DNA from 3 places in the Streptomyces sp. NPDC001902 genome. Region 1 is predicted to be linked to each of the others. Evidence: riboswitches for the same ligand, from Rfam matches in the RefSeq annotation. Region 1 holds a riboswitch; each other region holds the start of a gene.
What was found. A riboswitch is a leader RNA that binds a small molecule or an ion and turns the genes downstream of it on or off. The one in region 1 is predicted to bind S-adenosylmethionine.

Region 1 (5,065 bases):
CGGCTTCATGGGCTACTCGCTGCCGGACGACCTGCTGTCGGGCACCGGTATCCGCTTCATGGAAGGCGCCGTGCTGTCCGTGCCGATCGTCGGCACGTACCTCTCGTTCTTCCTCTTCGGCGGTGAGTTCCCCGGCACCGACATCGTGCCGCGGTTCTACACGATCCACGTGCTGCTGATCCCGGGCATCATGGCGGGCCTGCTGGTGGCCCACCTGATCCTGGTCTTCTACCACAAGCACACGCAGTTCGCCGGACCCGGCAAGACGGAGAAGAACGTCGTCGGCATGCCGCTGTTCCCGGTCTACACGGCCAAGGCGGGCGGCTTCTTCTTCATCGTCTTCGGTGTCATCGCGGCCATGTCCGCGCTGGTCTCCGTGAACCCGGTGTGGGCGTACGGCCCCTACCGTCCGGACCAGGTGTCGACCGACGCCCAGCCCGACTGGTACATGGGCTTCTCCGAGGGCCTGATCCGCATCATGCCGGGCTGGGAGATCAACTTCGCGGGCCACACGCTCGTCCTTGGCGTGTTCATCCCGCTGGTGATCTTCCCGCTGGTCCTGGGCTTCATGGGCGTCTACCCGTTCCTGGAATCCTGGGTCACCGGTGACAAGCGCGAGCACCACCTGCTGGACCGGCCGCGCAACCGGCCCGTCCGCACGGGCATTGGCGCCGCCTGGATCAGCCTCTACCTGATCCTGCTCGTCGGCGGTGGCAACGACCTCTTCGCCACCCGCTTCCATCTGTCGATCAACGCGATCACCTGGGTGGTCCGGATCTCGTTCTTCGTGCTGCCGGTGCTGGTCTTCGTCGTCACCAAGCGGATCTGCCTGGGTCTGCAGCGACGCGACCGCGACAAGGTGCTGCACGGTCGCGAGACCGGCATCATCAAGCGGCTCCCGCACGGTGAGTTCATCGAGATCCACGAGCCGCTGGAGCAGGGCTCGCTGTTCAAGCTCACCCAGCACGAGCAGCCCAAGCCGCTCGAGGTCGGCCCCGAGGTCGACGAGAACGGCGTGGAGAAGAAGGTCGGCCCCACCGCGAAGCTGCGCGCGAAGCTGTCCCGCGGCTACTACGGCGAGGGGACGCAGATCGACAAGCCCACGGTCGAGGAGTACGAGGAGATCACGAGCGGCCACGGTCACCACTGATCACTGAAGCTGTGCCACCGGGCAGGGTCCCGTCCATCCGATGGACGGGGCCCTTTCCCGTTCCCCGGCGCCGATAGGCTGGAGCCGAAGGATTCCCGTCGCACGTCAGACCCCATGGAGTGTGGACCATGAGCGTTGTGAACCCCGCCGGAGGCGCATCAATGGCGGGCGGCTCCTGGCCCGACGTCCTGGGTGCGCTGCTGAACGGCAAGGACCTGACCGCCGCGGAGGCGGCGTGGGCGATGGACCGGATCATGAGCGGTGAGGCCTCGGACGCCCAGGTCGCCGGCTTCATGGTGGCGCTGCGGGCCAAGGGGGAGACCGTCGAGGAGGTCACCGGCCTCGTCGAGTCGATGTACGCGCACGCGGAGCCGCTGCACATCCCCGGCCCCGCCGTGGACATCGTCGGCACCGGCGGCGACCGGGCCAGGACGGTGAACATCTCGACGATGTCCGCCATCGTCATCGCCGGCACGGGGGCCAAGGTTGTCAAGCACGGCAACCGCGCCGCCAGCAGCGCCAGCGGCGCCTCCGACGTCCTGGAGAAGCTCGGCATCAACCTCGACCTGCCCGCCGACCGGGTGGCGAAGGTCGCCGAGGACACCGGGATCACCTTCTGCTTCGCGGCGAAGTTCCACCCCGCGATGCGGTTCGCCGCCCCGGCCCGCCGCGACCTGGGCATCCCCACCTCGTTCAACATCCTCGGCCCGCTGACCAACCCGGCACGCGTGGGCGCCTCCGCCGTGGGGTGCTTCGACACCCGGATGGCCGGGCTGATCGCCGGCGTGCTGGCCCGCCGCGGCTCCTCCGCGCTGGTGTTCCGGGGCGACGACGGGCTGGACGAGCTCACCGTCACGTCCACCTCCCAGGTGTGGGTGGTGCGGGACGGGAAGGTCGAGCAGGAGTCCTTCGACCCGCGCGACGTCGGCATCGAACTGGTGCCGATCGAGGCGCTGCGGGGCGCGGACGCGGCGTACAACGCCGACGTCGCCCGGCGGCTGCTGGCCGGCGAGACGGGCCCGGTGCGTGACGCGGTGCTGCTCAACTCGGCGGCCGCGCTGGTGGCGCTGGAGGGCGCGGGCGGCTCGCTGACCGACCGGATCGCGGCCGGGATCGCCCGGGCGGCCGAGTCGGTCGACTCGGGTGCGGCCGCGCGGACGCTCGAGCGGTGGGCGGCGGCCACGCAGGCGTAGTCGCGGGAACGACCGTGGAGGGCCGGGGCCGTTGCCCCGGCCCTCCGTGCTGTCCGCCCGCGGGCGGACCGTCCGGGATGCGGACCGCGGCTTGCGGCGCCCCGCGCGTGTGGCATGATGCTGCGCAGGTCACGAGTGACAGCGACACGGCCCCGGCCCGCTGTCCGGCAACCCTCCTTCCGTGGCGGGGTGCCCCGGGTGATGACCAGGCCGCAGGCAGCGAGGTCTGCGGCAAGCGCGGTCAGAGGAGTTCCTCCATGAGCAAGCGAATGCGCTAGGGCCTTTCGGGCCCCCAGCCGTCCTCCCCCCTCCCCGGGCCTTCGCCCGTCGTGCCGAGGGCTGTTCCGTCATCACTGACGTCCCGTCACTCCCGCATGCTCCCAGGAGAGTTCGCCATGTCGCTGCGCCCTGCCCTGCCCTCGTCCGTCCACGCCGCGCTGCCCGTGCTCGGGCGCGACGTCCTCGTGCCGCTCGTGACCGGGGGCGAGGTCGGCTACGCCGCCCTCGACTACGCGGCCAGCGCGCCCGCCCTGCAGCGGGTCTGGGACGACGTGGCGGCCTACGCGCCGTACTACGGCAGTGTCCACCGGGGGGCCGGCTACCTCTCGCAGCTGTCGACGGACCTGTTCGAGCAGAGCCGTGCCACGGTCGCGGAGTTCCTCGGCTGCCGCCCCGACGACCAGGTGGTCTTCACCCGTTCGACCACCGACTCGCTGAACCTGCTGGCCGCCGCCGTACCGGCCGGCACGAGCGTCTTCGTCTTCGAGACCGAGCACCACGCGTCCCTGCTGCCGTGGCGGAACGCCGACGTGACCTACCTGGGCGCCCCCCGCACCCCGGGGGAGGCCGTGGCGACACTGGAGCGGGCACTGGCCGCCCGGGAGTCGTACGGACCGGCGCTGGTCTGCGTGACCGGGGCGTCCAACGTGACCGGCGAGCTGTGGCCGGTGCGGGAGCTGGCCGCGGCGGCCCACGCGCACGGGGCCCGGATCGTGCTGGACGCGGCGCAGCTGGCCCCGCACCACCCGGTGGACATCGCCGAACTCGACGTGGACTGGGTGGCCTTCTCCGGGCACAAGCTGTACGCGCCGTTCGGCTCCGGTGTGCTCGCCGGCCGCGCCGACTGGCTGTGTGCGGCCGAGCCCTACCTGGCCGGGGGCGGCGCCTCGCGGCGGGTGGCCCGGCGCGCGGACGGCGGCGTGGACGTCGACTGGCACACCACGGCCGCCCGGCACGAGGCCGGCTCGCCCAACGTCATCGGCGCCTACGCGATCGCCTCGGCCTGCCGCGTGCTGACGGAGGCCGGGTTCGACCGGCTGGTCGAGCGCGAGCAGGCGCTGGTGGCGCGGGTGCGGGCCGGACTGGCCGAGGTGCCCGAGGTGAAGGTGCTGTCGCTGTTCGGCGACGACGCCCCCCGGGTCGGCGTCATCTCCTTCGTCGTCGAGGGCTGGAACAGCTCCCACTTCGCGGCGGCGCTCTCCGCCGAGTACGGCATCGGCGTCCGCGACGGCCTCTTCTGCGCGCACCCCCTGGTGCGCACCCTGCTCGGCGGCGTTGACCAGGAGCCGGGTGAGTGCGGGGCCCCCGACGCCGCCTCCGGCGAGCCCGCCCGGCCTTCGGCCGGGGGTGCCCCCACGCTCAACGCCATCCGCGTCTCGTTCGGCGCGGGCACCCCGGACGAGCACGTGGAGCGCTTCGTCGCCGCGGTGCGGGAGCTCGTGGCGGACGGTGCCAAGTGGCGCTACCGCACCGAGGACGGCCGCTGCGTCCCGGACCGGGACCAGGCCTGAGCGGCCCGGTCCGGCCCCGCAGCACCGCGCCGGGCGGACCGGTTACGCGTCCAGGCCGATGGCGAAGGCCGTCTCGAGGTCGTGCTGGGAGTAGGTGCGGAAGGCCACGTGCGTGTCCGTGGCCTCGACACCGGGGATCTTGCTGATCCGGCCGGGGATGACGTCCGCGAGCTCGTCGTGCCGGGCCACCCGCACCATGGCGACCAGGTCGTACGTGCCCGTGACGGAGTAGACCTCGCTGACGCTGTCGAGCGCGGCGATGGACTCCGCGATCTCGGGGATACGGTCGACGCTGGTCTTGATGAGCACGATCGCGGTGATCACGGCTGTAGGTCTCCTTGGGTCGCCCTGGCTGCGGGCTCAAGCTTAGGCGTTGCGCGATAGCACACCCACGCGCACAGGAAGCCGAAGACGAAGCCGGTGATGTGGGCGAGGTAGGCCACCCCGGGACCGGTCTGCTGGATCTCGCCGGCGAGCCACTGCAGCACGAACCAGAAGATCAGCACCATCCAGGCCGGGAAGCGCAGCGGCAGGAAGAAGAGGAAGGGGAAGACACTGGTGACCCGGGCCTTGGGGTAGAGGTAGAGGTACGCGCCGAGCACCCCCGAGATCGCGCCGGACGCCCCGACCAGGGTCTGGGTCGAGGAGGCGTGTCCGAGCGCGTAGCCGTACGTCGCCAGGTAGCCCGAGACGACGTAGAAGAGCAGGAACCGGAAGCGGCCCATGCGGTTCTCGACGTTGTCGCCGAAGACCCAGAGGAACAGCATGTTGCCGAGCAGGTGGACCCAACTGCCGTGGACGAACAGTGCGGTGAGCACCGACACGAACGGCGAGGTGGCGAAGGACCCCAGCGGCGGGCAGTCAGCCGGCATCGGCACCTGCGCCAGGGGGATCCGGCCGTGCCAGAGCTCGGCGGGGATGACACCCCAGCG
Region 2 (5,065 bases), on a different contig from region 1:
TTCGACGATCCGGCCCTCGTCGAGGAAGACGACGCGGTCGGCGACCTCCCGGGCGAAGCCGATCTCGTGGGTGACGATCACGAGGGTGGTGCCGCTGGTGGCCAGGTCCTTGATGACGGATAGCACCTCGCCGACGAGCTCCGGGTCGAGGGCGGAGGTGGGTTCGTCGAAGAGGATCACGCCGGGGCGCAGGGCGAGGGCCCGGGCGATGGCCACGCGCTGCTGCTGGCCACCGGACAACTGCCGGGGATAGGCCGCGGTCCGGTCGGCCAGCCCCACCCGGCCGAGCAGGGTGCGGGCCAGCTCGCGCGCCTCCGGCTTGCGCAGCCGGCCGGTCGCCACCGGGGCGGCGGCCACGTTGTCCAGCACGGTGAGGTGCGGGAAGAGGTTGAAGTTCTGGAAGACGAAGCCGATCCGGCTGCGCTGGGTGAGGATCACCCGCTCGCTCAGTTCCCTGAGGCGGGTGCCGTGCCGGCGTACGCCGATGAGCTCCCCGTCCAGACTGACGTGACCGGCCTCGGGCTTCTCCAGGTGGTTGATGACCCGCAGCAGCGTGGACTTGCCGGATCCGGACGGCCCGATGACGACGGTGACCTCCCCGGGCCGGACCGTCAGGCTGATCCCGTCCAGCACCCGGTGGGCGCCGTACCACTTGTGCACGTCGTGGACCTCGACGGCGGCCGGCCGTATGTCGGTGGTCATGTCGCGGTCTCCGTCCGGACGCGGGCCCGCAGGTCGCCCAGGGCGATCCGCAGTTTCTGCAGGGGGGTCGGCGGGACGGTGCGCAGCGCGCCGCGCGAGTAGTGCCGCTCGACGTAGAACTGGACGACGGAGACGACGCTGGTGAGGATCACGTACCAGACGGTGGCGACCAGCAGCAGCGGCACGATGTCGCCGGGGTAGGTGCTGCCCATGCTCTGGACCGAGCCGAACAGGTCGAGCAGCGAGACGTAGAAGACCAGCGAGGTCCCCTTGATCAGCCCGATGAGCTGGTTGACGTAGTTGGGGACGACGGACCGCAATGCCTGCGGAAGCACGATCCTGGCGAACTGGTAGCGCTTGGGCAGGCCGAGTGCGGCGGCCGCCTCGTGCTGGCCCTGGTCCACCGAGAGGATTCCGGCCCTCACCACCTCGGAGGCGTAGGCCGCCTCGTTCAGGCTCAGACCCACGACGGCCACCACCAAGTCGGTGGCGAGCCTGGACTCGTCGAAGGTGAGGAAGGCCGGCCCGAAGGGCACGCCCAGGCTCAACGTCTGGTACAGCGCACTGAAGTTGTACAGGAACAGCAGCACGACGATGAGCGGCACCGAGCGGAACAGCCAGGTGTACGTCCAGCTGACGGCGCGCAGCACGGGGCTGCCGGAGAGCCTGGCCAGTGCGAGCGCGATCCCGCCGAGCAGGCCGAGCACCGCGCTGTACGCGGCCACCTCCAGGGTGATGAGCAGCCCGTCCAGGATCAACGGCCGGACGAACCAGTACGCGAAGCGGTCCCACTGGTAGAAGGGGTTGGTCACCAGGCCGTGGGCGATCTGGGCGACGAGCACGAGCACGACCGCGGTGGCGATCCAGCGTCCGCGCCGCCGCAGCGGCAACACCCGCTGTGCGGTGGGGGGTCGTGGTGCGGGGAGCGTTCCGCCGGCGGGCGTTCCGGGCGGGGGCGGCACCGGCCGGGAGGACACGGCGATGCCGGGTGGTTCGGTCATGGGGGACTCCAGCGGTTCGGTACGCCCCGGTCGCGCACGCGGCAGCGGCCCCGCCGGGATCGGGTGTCCGGCGGGCGTGGCGATGGGACGGGGAGGCGGGCGGAGCGGGCCCGGGCGGGCCCGGGCGGGTCCGGGCGGGAGGGCACGCCGCCGCGTCAGCGGCGGGGGCCGGGGTTCAGGAAGCCGTCAGCCTTGACAGAGGGCGCGACAGTGCGCGGTACACGCGCAACAGGAGGCACCGGGGACGTGGTGCGCGGCGACGGGGAGCCGCGGGTGCGACGGGACGCGGCCGTGGGGCCGCTGTGCGGCCGTCCCCGGGGCTGCGTGCATCGTCGTCACCGTCACCGTTCCGCCCCGCGGGGCCTCGCGTCCACCGTCGTCATCGGACCGTCCGGTCCGGTCGTCATCCGGGGCGTCCCACCGCGACACGGGGGCCGCCGGCCGGCGAGCCGGGCTCGCGCCGGAGCTCATGACCGATCTGCGGCGTAAGTTAGGCACGGCCCCGTGGGAATGTCAACGACGCCGTCTCACATCGTGAGCGGTCCGATGAGACGCGTACGCGTCCCTTGACGCACGGGGTTTGACGACTCGACACTGATGGGCAGGTCACGATCGTCAGCGCCCACCACACCGCCCCGCGGCACGGTGGGTCATCGGCCCCGGCCCGCTGACCGGCAACCCTCACATCGCGGTGGGGTGCCCCGGGTGACGACCTGGTCCCGTCGGCGCGGCGGGGCAAGCGCGGTCCCGCGTCCTGCGGGCCCCGAGCCGGGGAGGTGGACATGCCCAGGGCACGAGCCCTCCTCCTCACCCGACGTCTGCACATCGACTTCCTGCGCGTCTGCAGCTCGTTCGGCGCGGCCGGCTGACCTCCACCCAGGACCTTCAGCCGTCCCGCCGCCGGTGCCCCCAGGGGGCGACCGGCGGCCCGCCACGCCTTGGAGAGGGCATGACCGAGACGATCCCGCTCGACCCCGCACTCCACGCCTCCTGTTCGGCTCTGCCGCGCGCGTCCCGTCCCGACCGCTTCCGCAGCCGCATCGGTGTCGACCTCGCCGGCGGCTTCTACCCCGCGCCACGCCGGTACGAGCTGTTCCTGTCGCCGGGGTGCCCGCTCTCGCAACGGGTCGCCATCACCCTCGACCTGCTGGGGCTGCGGGACTCCGTCGTCACGACGCCCGTCCCTGCGGGAGCCGTCGGCGACACCGCCCTCGCCGCGCTGCGCGCGGCCTACGAGGCCACGTGGCACCACTACGACGGACCGCTCACCGTGCCCGCGCTGTGCGACCGGTGGACCGGGCGGGTCGTCAGCAACCACACCCCGGACATCCTCGGCGACCTCGCGGGCCGCCTCGGCGCCGAGGGCTGCGCCTCCGTACCCCCGCTGTGTCCCCCGGCCCTCCTGCCCGACATCGAGGCCCTCCGGCACACGGTCGACACGGGCGTGACGAGAGCCGCCGAACTGGCCGCGGACGGGGCACCGGCCGACCGTGACGCAGCCCTGCGGACCCTGCACGCCACCCTCGACCTGCTGGACCGCCGGCTGGCCTGCGGGCCCTACGTCCTGGGTGGCCACCTGACCGCCGCCGACGTCGACGTGTGGGTGGCCCTCTCCCACCTCGCGAGCGGTCTGCTCTGCTCCTACGGCCGCCTCACGGCGTACGTCGCCCGTCTCGGCGGGCACCCGGCGTTCCGTGCGCAGCGGACGGCCGCCGCGCTCGCGTCCGCCCCCTGACGCACGCAGCCGTCCCCGCCCTCGCCAGGGGGGCGGAGGTCGGGGACGGCTGCATGGGTCCGCGGGTCCGGCCGCTCAGGCGTCCTCGGCCGGAAGGGCGTACAGACCGGGGAGGTTGACCACGACGGCCTCCTGGGTGCTGCGGGCGATGACGACCACGGCCTCCTGCGCGGGGTCGGGGTTCTCCTCGCGGTGCGGCACGAACGGGGGGACGAAGACGTAGTCGCCGGGCGAGGTGCGCAGGCGCACCTCCTCGGGCGCGTCGCCCGAGTCGTCCAGGAAGACGAACTCGGGGTGCCCGCTCACCACGTAGATCGCGGTCTCGGACGCGCCGTGGTGGTGGTCGGAGGACGCCGTCGCCGGGGCCACGTGGGTCTGGCCCATCCACAGCTTCTCGGAGCCCACGGTCCGTCCGCTGACGGCGGCGAACCTGCGCATCCCGCCGGTCTGCGCCGTCCCGCCGTCCAGGGCGCCCGCGCGGATGTGGTGCAGCCGGGTCCGCAGGGGCGCAGCCGCCTGCCCGGGCGCGTCGTGGAGATGGGGGTGGAAGCCTTCACCGGGGTTCGTCAGGGGCTCGCTCATGGCCGGGACGCTAGAGCGGCCCCGAAAAGGATGTCAAGAAGTGTCCTTTGTGCTTCACCTGCGGCAATGCTGCCGCAATGTACGGAGCACGGCGGCCGAACCCCCGGGCCGGGCGGGCCGGTTGGGGCATGATGGGCCCATGCATATCTCCGCGAAGGCGGACTACGCCACGCGGGCTCTGCTGGAGCTCGCCTGTGAGCCTGCCCGCCCCCTGACCTGCGAGGCCATCGCCTCCGCGCAGCAGATCCCGTTCCGCTTCCTGAAGTCCGTGGTGAGCGAACTGCGCAAGGCCGGGCTGGTGCGCAGTCAGCGCGGCTGCGAGGGCGGCTACTGGCTCGGCCGGCCCGCCGGCGAGATCACCCTGCTGGACGTGGCGCGCGCCGTGGACGGCGAGTTGATCACCCTGCGGGGGGAGTCGCTGGCCGGGCTCGGCTACCCCGGTCCGGCCGCCGGGCTGCCCGAAGTGTGGCGCCAGGTCGAGGCGGGCGCGGCGGCGGTCCTCGGCGGGGTGACCCTCGCCTCGCTCCTGCCCGCGGCCGCCGCGGAGCGGCTGGACCGGAAGGGAGCCGCGTGACGGCCCCGCCTGCCCCGCCCGCCGTGGAGGTGGTGGAGTACACCGATCCGCTGTGCCCCTGGGCCTGGGGTTCGGAACCGGTGTTCCGCAGGCTGCGGGCCGCGCTGGGCGGCCGGGTGCGCTGGCGCCGCGTGCACGGCGTCCTGTTCGACGCCGACGACGACCCAGCCCCCGACCCGGCCGCGGAGACCGCCTGGTACGCGCGGCACGTCGAGGAGATCAGCGCGCACACCCGGGCGCCGCGGGCGCAGCGGCTGAGCCGGGTGGCGGCCAGCTCCTGGCCCGCCTCGCTGGCCGCCAAGGCGGCCGAGCTGCAGGGCGAGGAGGTGGCCGGGCGGGTGCTGCGCCGGCTCCGGGAGACCGTGTTCGTGCTCGGGGAGCCGGCCGACACGCCCGCGCTCGCACTGGCCGCGGTACGGGGCGCGCCGGGACTGGACCCGGTACGGCTCGCGGCCGACGCGGCGGCCGACG
Region 3 (5,065 bases), on a different contig from region 1:
ACCGGTGAGGATGGCGATGTCACCGAGCATGGCCTTGCGGCGGTCGCCGAAGCCCGGGGCCTTGACCGCGACGGACTTGAAGGTGCCGCGGATCTTGTTGACGACCAGGGTCGACAGCGCCTCGCCGTCGACGTCCTCGGCGATGATCAGCAGCGGCTTGCCGGACTGCATGACCTTCTCCAGCAGCGGGAGCAGGTCCTTGACCGAGGAGATCTTGGAGTTGACGATCAGGATGTACGGGTCGTCGAAGGACGTCTCCATACGCTCCAGGTCGGTGGCGAAGTACGCCGAGATGTAGCCCTTGTCGAAGCGCATGCCCTCGGTGAGCTCCAGCTCCAGACCGAAGGTCTGGGACTCCTCGACGGTGATGACGCCTTCCTTGCCGACCTTGTCCATCGCCTCGGCGATGAGCTCGCCGATCTGCGGGTCGGCGGCGGAGATGGAGGCGGTGGAGGCGATCTGCTCCTTGGTCTCCACGTCCTTCGCCTGCTCCAGCAGGGCGGCGGAGACGGCCTCGACGGCCTTCTCGATGCCGCGCTTGAGCGCCATCGGGTTGGCGCCGGCGGCGACGTTGCGCAGGCCCTCGCGGACCAGCGCCTGGGCGAGGACGGTCGCGGTCGTCGTGCCGTCACCGGCGACGTCGTCCGTCTTCTTCGCGACCTCCTTGACCAGCTCGGCGCCGATCTTCTCGTACGGGTCCTCGAGCTCGATCTCCTTGGCGATGGACACACCATCGTTGGTGATCGTGGGGGCGCCCCACTTCTTCTCGAGGACGACGTTGCGGCCCTTGGGGCCAAGGGTGACCTTGACGGCGTCGGCGAGCTGGTTCATCCCGCGCTCGAGACCGCGCCGTGCCTCCTCGTCGAACGCGATGATCTTGGCCATGTGAAGTGGTCCTCCCGGACTTGGGGTCCCCCCGCGGCACAGGGCTGCGGGGAAGGATTACTCCAGGACCGTGCCGGCGCCCGCGACGGACGGCCTGCCCTCCCGCCGGTTCCTTTACGACGGTCGAGCGGGCCTCACCCACTCGGTCCTTTGTCACTCTCAACGTCAGAGTGCTAACGCCAATGATTAGCACTCGCCCCAGGAGAGTGCAAGCCGCTTGGCCGGGGTCGTGGACAACCCGCAGGTCGGGTCCGCGGCCGCCCCGGACAGCACGAAGGCCCGCCCCCGTGCGGGGGCGGGCCTCGACGCGTACGTTTGAGCGGCCGTACGCGAAAGTGCTCCGTGGCCGATGCGCGGCGCGTCAGCCGGCTGCGAGACGGACCATGTCCGCCTGCGGCCCCTTCTGGCCCTGCGAGATCTCGAACTCGACCCGCTGACCTTCCTCGAGGGTGCGGTAGCCGTCCATCTGGATCGCGCTGTAGTGCACGAAGACGTCCGCACCACCGTCGACCGCGATGAAGCCGTAGCCCTTCTCCGCGTTGAACCACTTGACGGTGCCCTGAGCCATTCCTAACTCCCCTATTGCTGGCCCTTCGCAGACCCGCACCTCGCGGACCCGGGTCAGACCTCACCCCCTACAGCCAAGGGGGCGTGCGCCGGAACGCGTCGACCGCGGCTGAATGTATCTGCCCGGACGCTGTCTGCAACAGGTCAATCGGACGAGAATTCCGGGCACGGAGAATCGGAAGAAGAGCCTGATCGGCGAATAATCCGGGGCAACTCGGACCGGACATAAGCGGCCAACGCGACAAACGCGACGTGAATTTGGCGATAAATCGTCGACAAGGCCACCCCGGGGAAGAGGGGTTGCGCAGAGCGTTGCAGGGAGTTGCGAGCCGTCGAGGGCAACTGTACAGGCCTTCAACTACCGCTCCGCACACAGGGGGTGCGGGTGGTCCCCGGCACCCCCTGTCGCCCGCGGGCCGTGCGGCTCAGCAGCCTCCGGCGACCGCCGGGATGATCGAGACGGACGCGCCCTCGCCCACCGTGGTCTGCAGACCCTCGGAGAAGCGGACGTCGTCGTCGTTGACGTAGACGTTCACGAAACGGCGCAGCTTGCCCGTGTCGTCCAGGACCCGCGCGGAGATGCCGGGGTGGCTCTGCTCCAGCGAGTCGATGACCTCGGCCAGGGTGCCGCCCTCGGCGGGGACCTCGGCACGGCCGCCGGTGTAGGTGCGGAGGATGGTCGGGATGCGGACGGTAGCGCTCATGATGCTGGGTTCACCTTCAGTCTGGGTCGGCCGGTGCGGTCGGGGTCAGCCCGCCAGGCCTGCGGCGCGGAACGCGTCGAGGCTCGGGCGGATGGTGGCCGTGGGGCGGGAGGTCGGTGCGACGGCGTCCAGCGTCTTGAGGCCGTCGCCGGTGTTGAGGACGACGGTCTCACCGGCCGGGTCGAGCTGCCCGTTCTCGATGAGCTTGCGCAGCACGCCGACCGTCACGCCGCCGGCCGTCTCGGCGAAGATCCCCTCGGTCCGGGCGAGCAGCTGGATGGCGTCCACCACCTGCTCGTCGGTGACGTCCTCGACGGCGCCGCCCGTGCGGCGGGCGATGTCCAGCACGTACGGGCCGTCGGCCGGGTTGCCGATGGCCAGCGACTTGGCGATCGTGTTCGGCTTCTGCGGGCGCACCACGTCGTGGCCGGCCTTGAAGGCGGTCGAGACCGGGGAGCAGCCCTCGGCCTGCGCCCCGTAGATGCGGTAGGGCTTCTCCTCCACCAGGCCGAGCTTGATCAGCTCCCGCAGCCCCTTGTCGATCTTCGTCAGCTGCGAGCCCGAGGCGATCGGGATGACGATGTTGTCCGGCAGGCGCCAGCCCAGCTGCTCGCAGATCTCGTACGCGAGCGTCTTGGAGCCCTCGCCGTAGTAGGGGCGCAGGTTGACGTTGACGAAGCCCCAGCCCTCGCCGATCGGGTCGCCGATCAGCTCGCTGCAGAAGCGGTTGACGTCGTCGTAGGTGCCCTCGATGCCGACCAGCTCGCCGCCGTAGACCGCGGCCATGACGACCTTGCCCTCCTCCAGGTCGTGCGGGATGAACACGCACGAGTGGAAGCCGGCCCGGGCGGCCGCGGCGCCCACGGCGCCGGCCAGGTTGCCGGTGGAGGAGCAGGACAGGGTGGTGAGGCCGAAGGTGCGGGCGGCCTCCAGGGCGATGGCGACGACCCGGTCCTTGAAGGAGTGGGTCGGGTTGCCGGAGTCGTCCTTGACGTGCAGGCCGCCGGTGACGCCCAGTTCGCGGGCGAGGTTGTCCGCCTTGACCAGCTTGGTGAAGCCCGGGTTGAGGTTGGGCTTGGAGGCCACGTCCGCGGGGACGGGCAGCAGCGGCGCGTAGCGCCAGATGTTGTCCGGCCCGGACTCGATCCGCTTGCGGAGGGTCTCGGGGTCGCCGCCCGGGAGGTCGTACGCCACTTCGAGCGGCCCGAAACAGACCTCGCAGGCGAAGATGGGTTCCAGCGGGAAACGCTCACCGCACTCGCGGCAGGAGAGCGCGGACGCGGGGCCGAAGGCGGAATCGGTGGACGCGGGTGCAACGGTCTGCGCAGCCATGTCAGGCGAGGCCCTTTCTCCTCATCTTCCTCACGGCGCATTTCGCCGCGAGACGGAATTGGCACCTTCCCCACCTGGACCTCGCGGTCGGCGGGAGGGTTGCCGGGGCTTCAACGGGCCGTTCCCTCTGCCCCTCTGGATGAGCGGTATGGCACCGGGCGCAGGGCCCGGGCATTTGTCGGACGGGGCGCGATCACCGCGGACATACGATGGTCATGCCTCGTGTTCAAGACTGTAACCGACGACCTCGAACCTGGTCATGGGCCGTCCGTCCTGCGAGACGGGCAGAAACGGAGCAACCCGGTGCTCGACGAGGTGGCCGGCTGGCTGCAGCGGCGGTCCTGGACCGCCGACCACAGGCCCCTGCCGCAACTGCTCGCCGCCAAGCGCGCCGCGGGCGCGCGCGGCACGGTCAGCGTCGTGCTGCCCGCCCTCGACGAGGAGGCCACGGTCGGGGCGATCGTCGGGACGATCCGCCGCGAGCTGATGAGCGAGGCGGTGCCGCTGGTCGACGAACTCGTCGTGCTGGACTCCGGGTCGACCGACCGCACGGCCGAGGTCGCCGCGGCCGCGGGCGCGGTCGTCGTCCACCGGGACGAGGTGCTCCCGCGGCTGCCCGCGCTGCCCGGCAAGGGCGAGGTCCTGTGGCGCTCGCTGCTCGTGACGCGCGGGGAGATCGTCTGCTTCGTCGACTCCGACCTGCGCGAGTTCGACGCGCGGTTCGTGTCGGGGATCGTCGGGCCGCTGCTCACGGACCCGGACGTGCAGCTGGTCAAGGCGATGTACGACCGGCCCCTGGAGACCGGCGGCACGGTGGTCCCGGCCGGCGGGGGCCGGGTGACGGAGCTGGTGGCGCGGCCGCTGCTCAACCTGCACTGGCCGCAGCTGGCGGGTTTCGTCCAGCCGCTGGGCGGCGAGTACGCGGCGCGCCGCTCGCTGCTGGAGCGGCTGCCGTTCCCCGTCGGGTACGGGGTCGAGCTCGGGCTGCTGGTGGACGCGCTCAACACGGTCGGGCTCGACGCGCTGGCCCAGGTCGACGTGGGGGTCCGGCACCACCGGCACCAGGACGGCCAGGCACTGGGCCGCATGGCCGCGGCGATCTACCGGACGGCGCAGATCCGCTTGGCCAGGGGCCATCTCGTGCGGCCCGTCCTCACGCAGTTCGACCGCTCCCCGGACGGCGGTTTCGAGCCCCGCGTCCACGAGGTCGCGACGGATGAGCGCCCCCCGATGCGGACGGTCCCCGAATACGCCCACCGCGCGGTGGCGTGACGCCTGACCCGGGGTTTGTGGGCAGGCGGTCCGCCGCCAGGCGGAACGGGTAGGCACAAACCCCCGACGGCGCCGCGCCTGTGCGGTACCGCGGGTGTCGTCGGCGTGTGCACGCCGGTGGGTGGGGTGCGCCCACCCGTCCCGCCCAGCGGGACGACTGCCCGCAACCCCCCAGGCCGAACCCGCGGCGACCCGCAACAGGTCACGGCCGGAAACCCCCGGCTGGGCTAGCTCGTACGTTTGCGGCCGGGGATGCGTGGCTAGGCTGGCCGCATGGTCGCATCGCATGCCGCGCGCGTACTGGT

Region 2: it holds a riboswitch for S-adenosylmethionine, as region 1 does, so the genes downstream of both, ACFYYN_RS13760 (amino acid ABC transporter permease) here and ACFYYN_RS08755 (aminotransferase class V-fold PLP-dependent enzyme) in region 1, are expected to answer to the same signal.
Region 3: it holds a riboswitch for S-adenosylmethionine, as region 1 does, so the genes downstream of both, thrC (threonine synthase) here and ACFYYN_RS08755 (aminotransferase class V-fold PLP-dependent enzyme) in region 1, are expected to answer to the same signal.

Annotation. Positions count from the first base shown of each region.
Region 1 covers NZ_JBIATA010000004.1:2,469-7,533, reverse strand. Annotated here, with positions in the region: gene qcrB (cytochrome bc1 complex cytochrome b subunit) at 1-1,150, shown strand, start outside; gene trpD (anthranilate phosphoribosyltransferase) at 1,279-2,343, shown strand; SAM riboswitch class IV at 2,471-2,587, shown strand; gene ACFYYN_RS08755 (aminotransferase class V-fold PLP-dependent enzyme) at 2,739-4,133, shown strand; gene ACFYYN_RS08750 (Lrp/AsnC family transcriptional regulator) at 4,176-4,457, opposite strand; gene ACFYYN_RS08745 (rhomboid family intramembrane serine protease) at 4,454-5,065, opposite strand, start outside.
Region 2 covers NZ_JBIATA010000006.1:274,929-279,993, forward strand. Annotated here, with positions in the region: gene ACFYYN_RS13755 (amino acid ABC transporter ATP-binding protein) at 1-702, opposite strand, end outside; gene ACFYYN_RS13760 (amino acid ABC transporter permease) at 699-1,703, opposite strand; SAM riboswitch class IV at 2,065-2,178, opposite strand; SAM riboswitch class IV at 2,348-2,451, shown strand; gene ACFYYN_RS13765 (glutathione S-transferase C-terminal domain-containing protein) at 2,653-3,438, shown strand; gene ACFYYN_RS13770 (cupin domain-containing protein) at 3,514-4,020, opposite strand; gene ACFYYN_RS13775 (RrF2 family transcriptional regulator) at 4,160-4,594, shown strand; gene ACFYYN_RS13780 (DsbA family oxidoreductase) at 4,591-5,065, shown strand, end outside.
Region 3 covers NZ_JBIATA010000001.1:545,880-550,944, reverse strand. Annotated here, with positions in the region: gene groL (chaperonin GroEL) at 1-885, opposite strand, end outside; gene ACFYYN_RS02585 (cold-shock protein) at 1,247-1,453, opposite strand; gene ACFYYN_RS02580 (ubiquitin-like small modifier protein 1) at 1,878-2,156, opposite strand; gene thrC (threonine synthase) at 2,202-3,488, opposite strand; SAM riboswitch class I at 3,507-3,634, opposite strand; gene ACFYYN_RS02570 (glucosyl-3-phosphoglycerate synthase) at 3,792-4,760, shown strand; gene ACFYYN_RS02565 (alpha,alpha-trehalose-phosphate synthase (UDP-forming)) at 5,034-5,065, shown strand, end outside.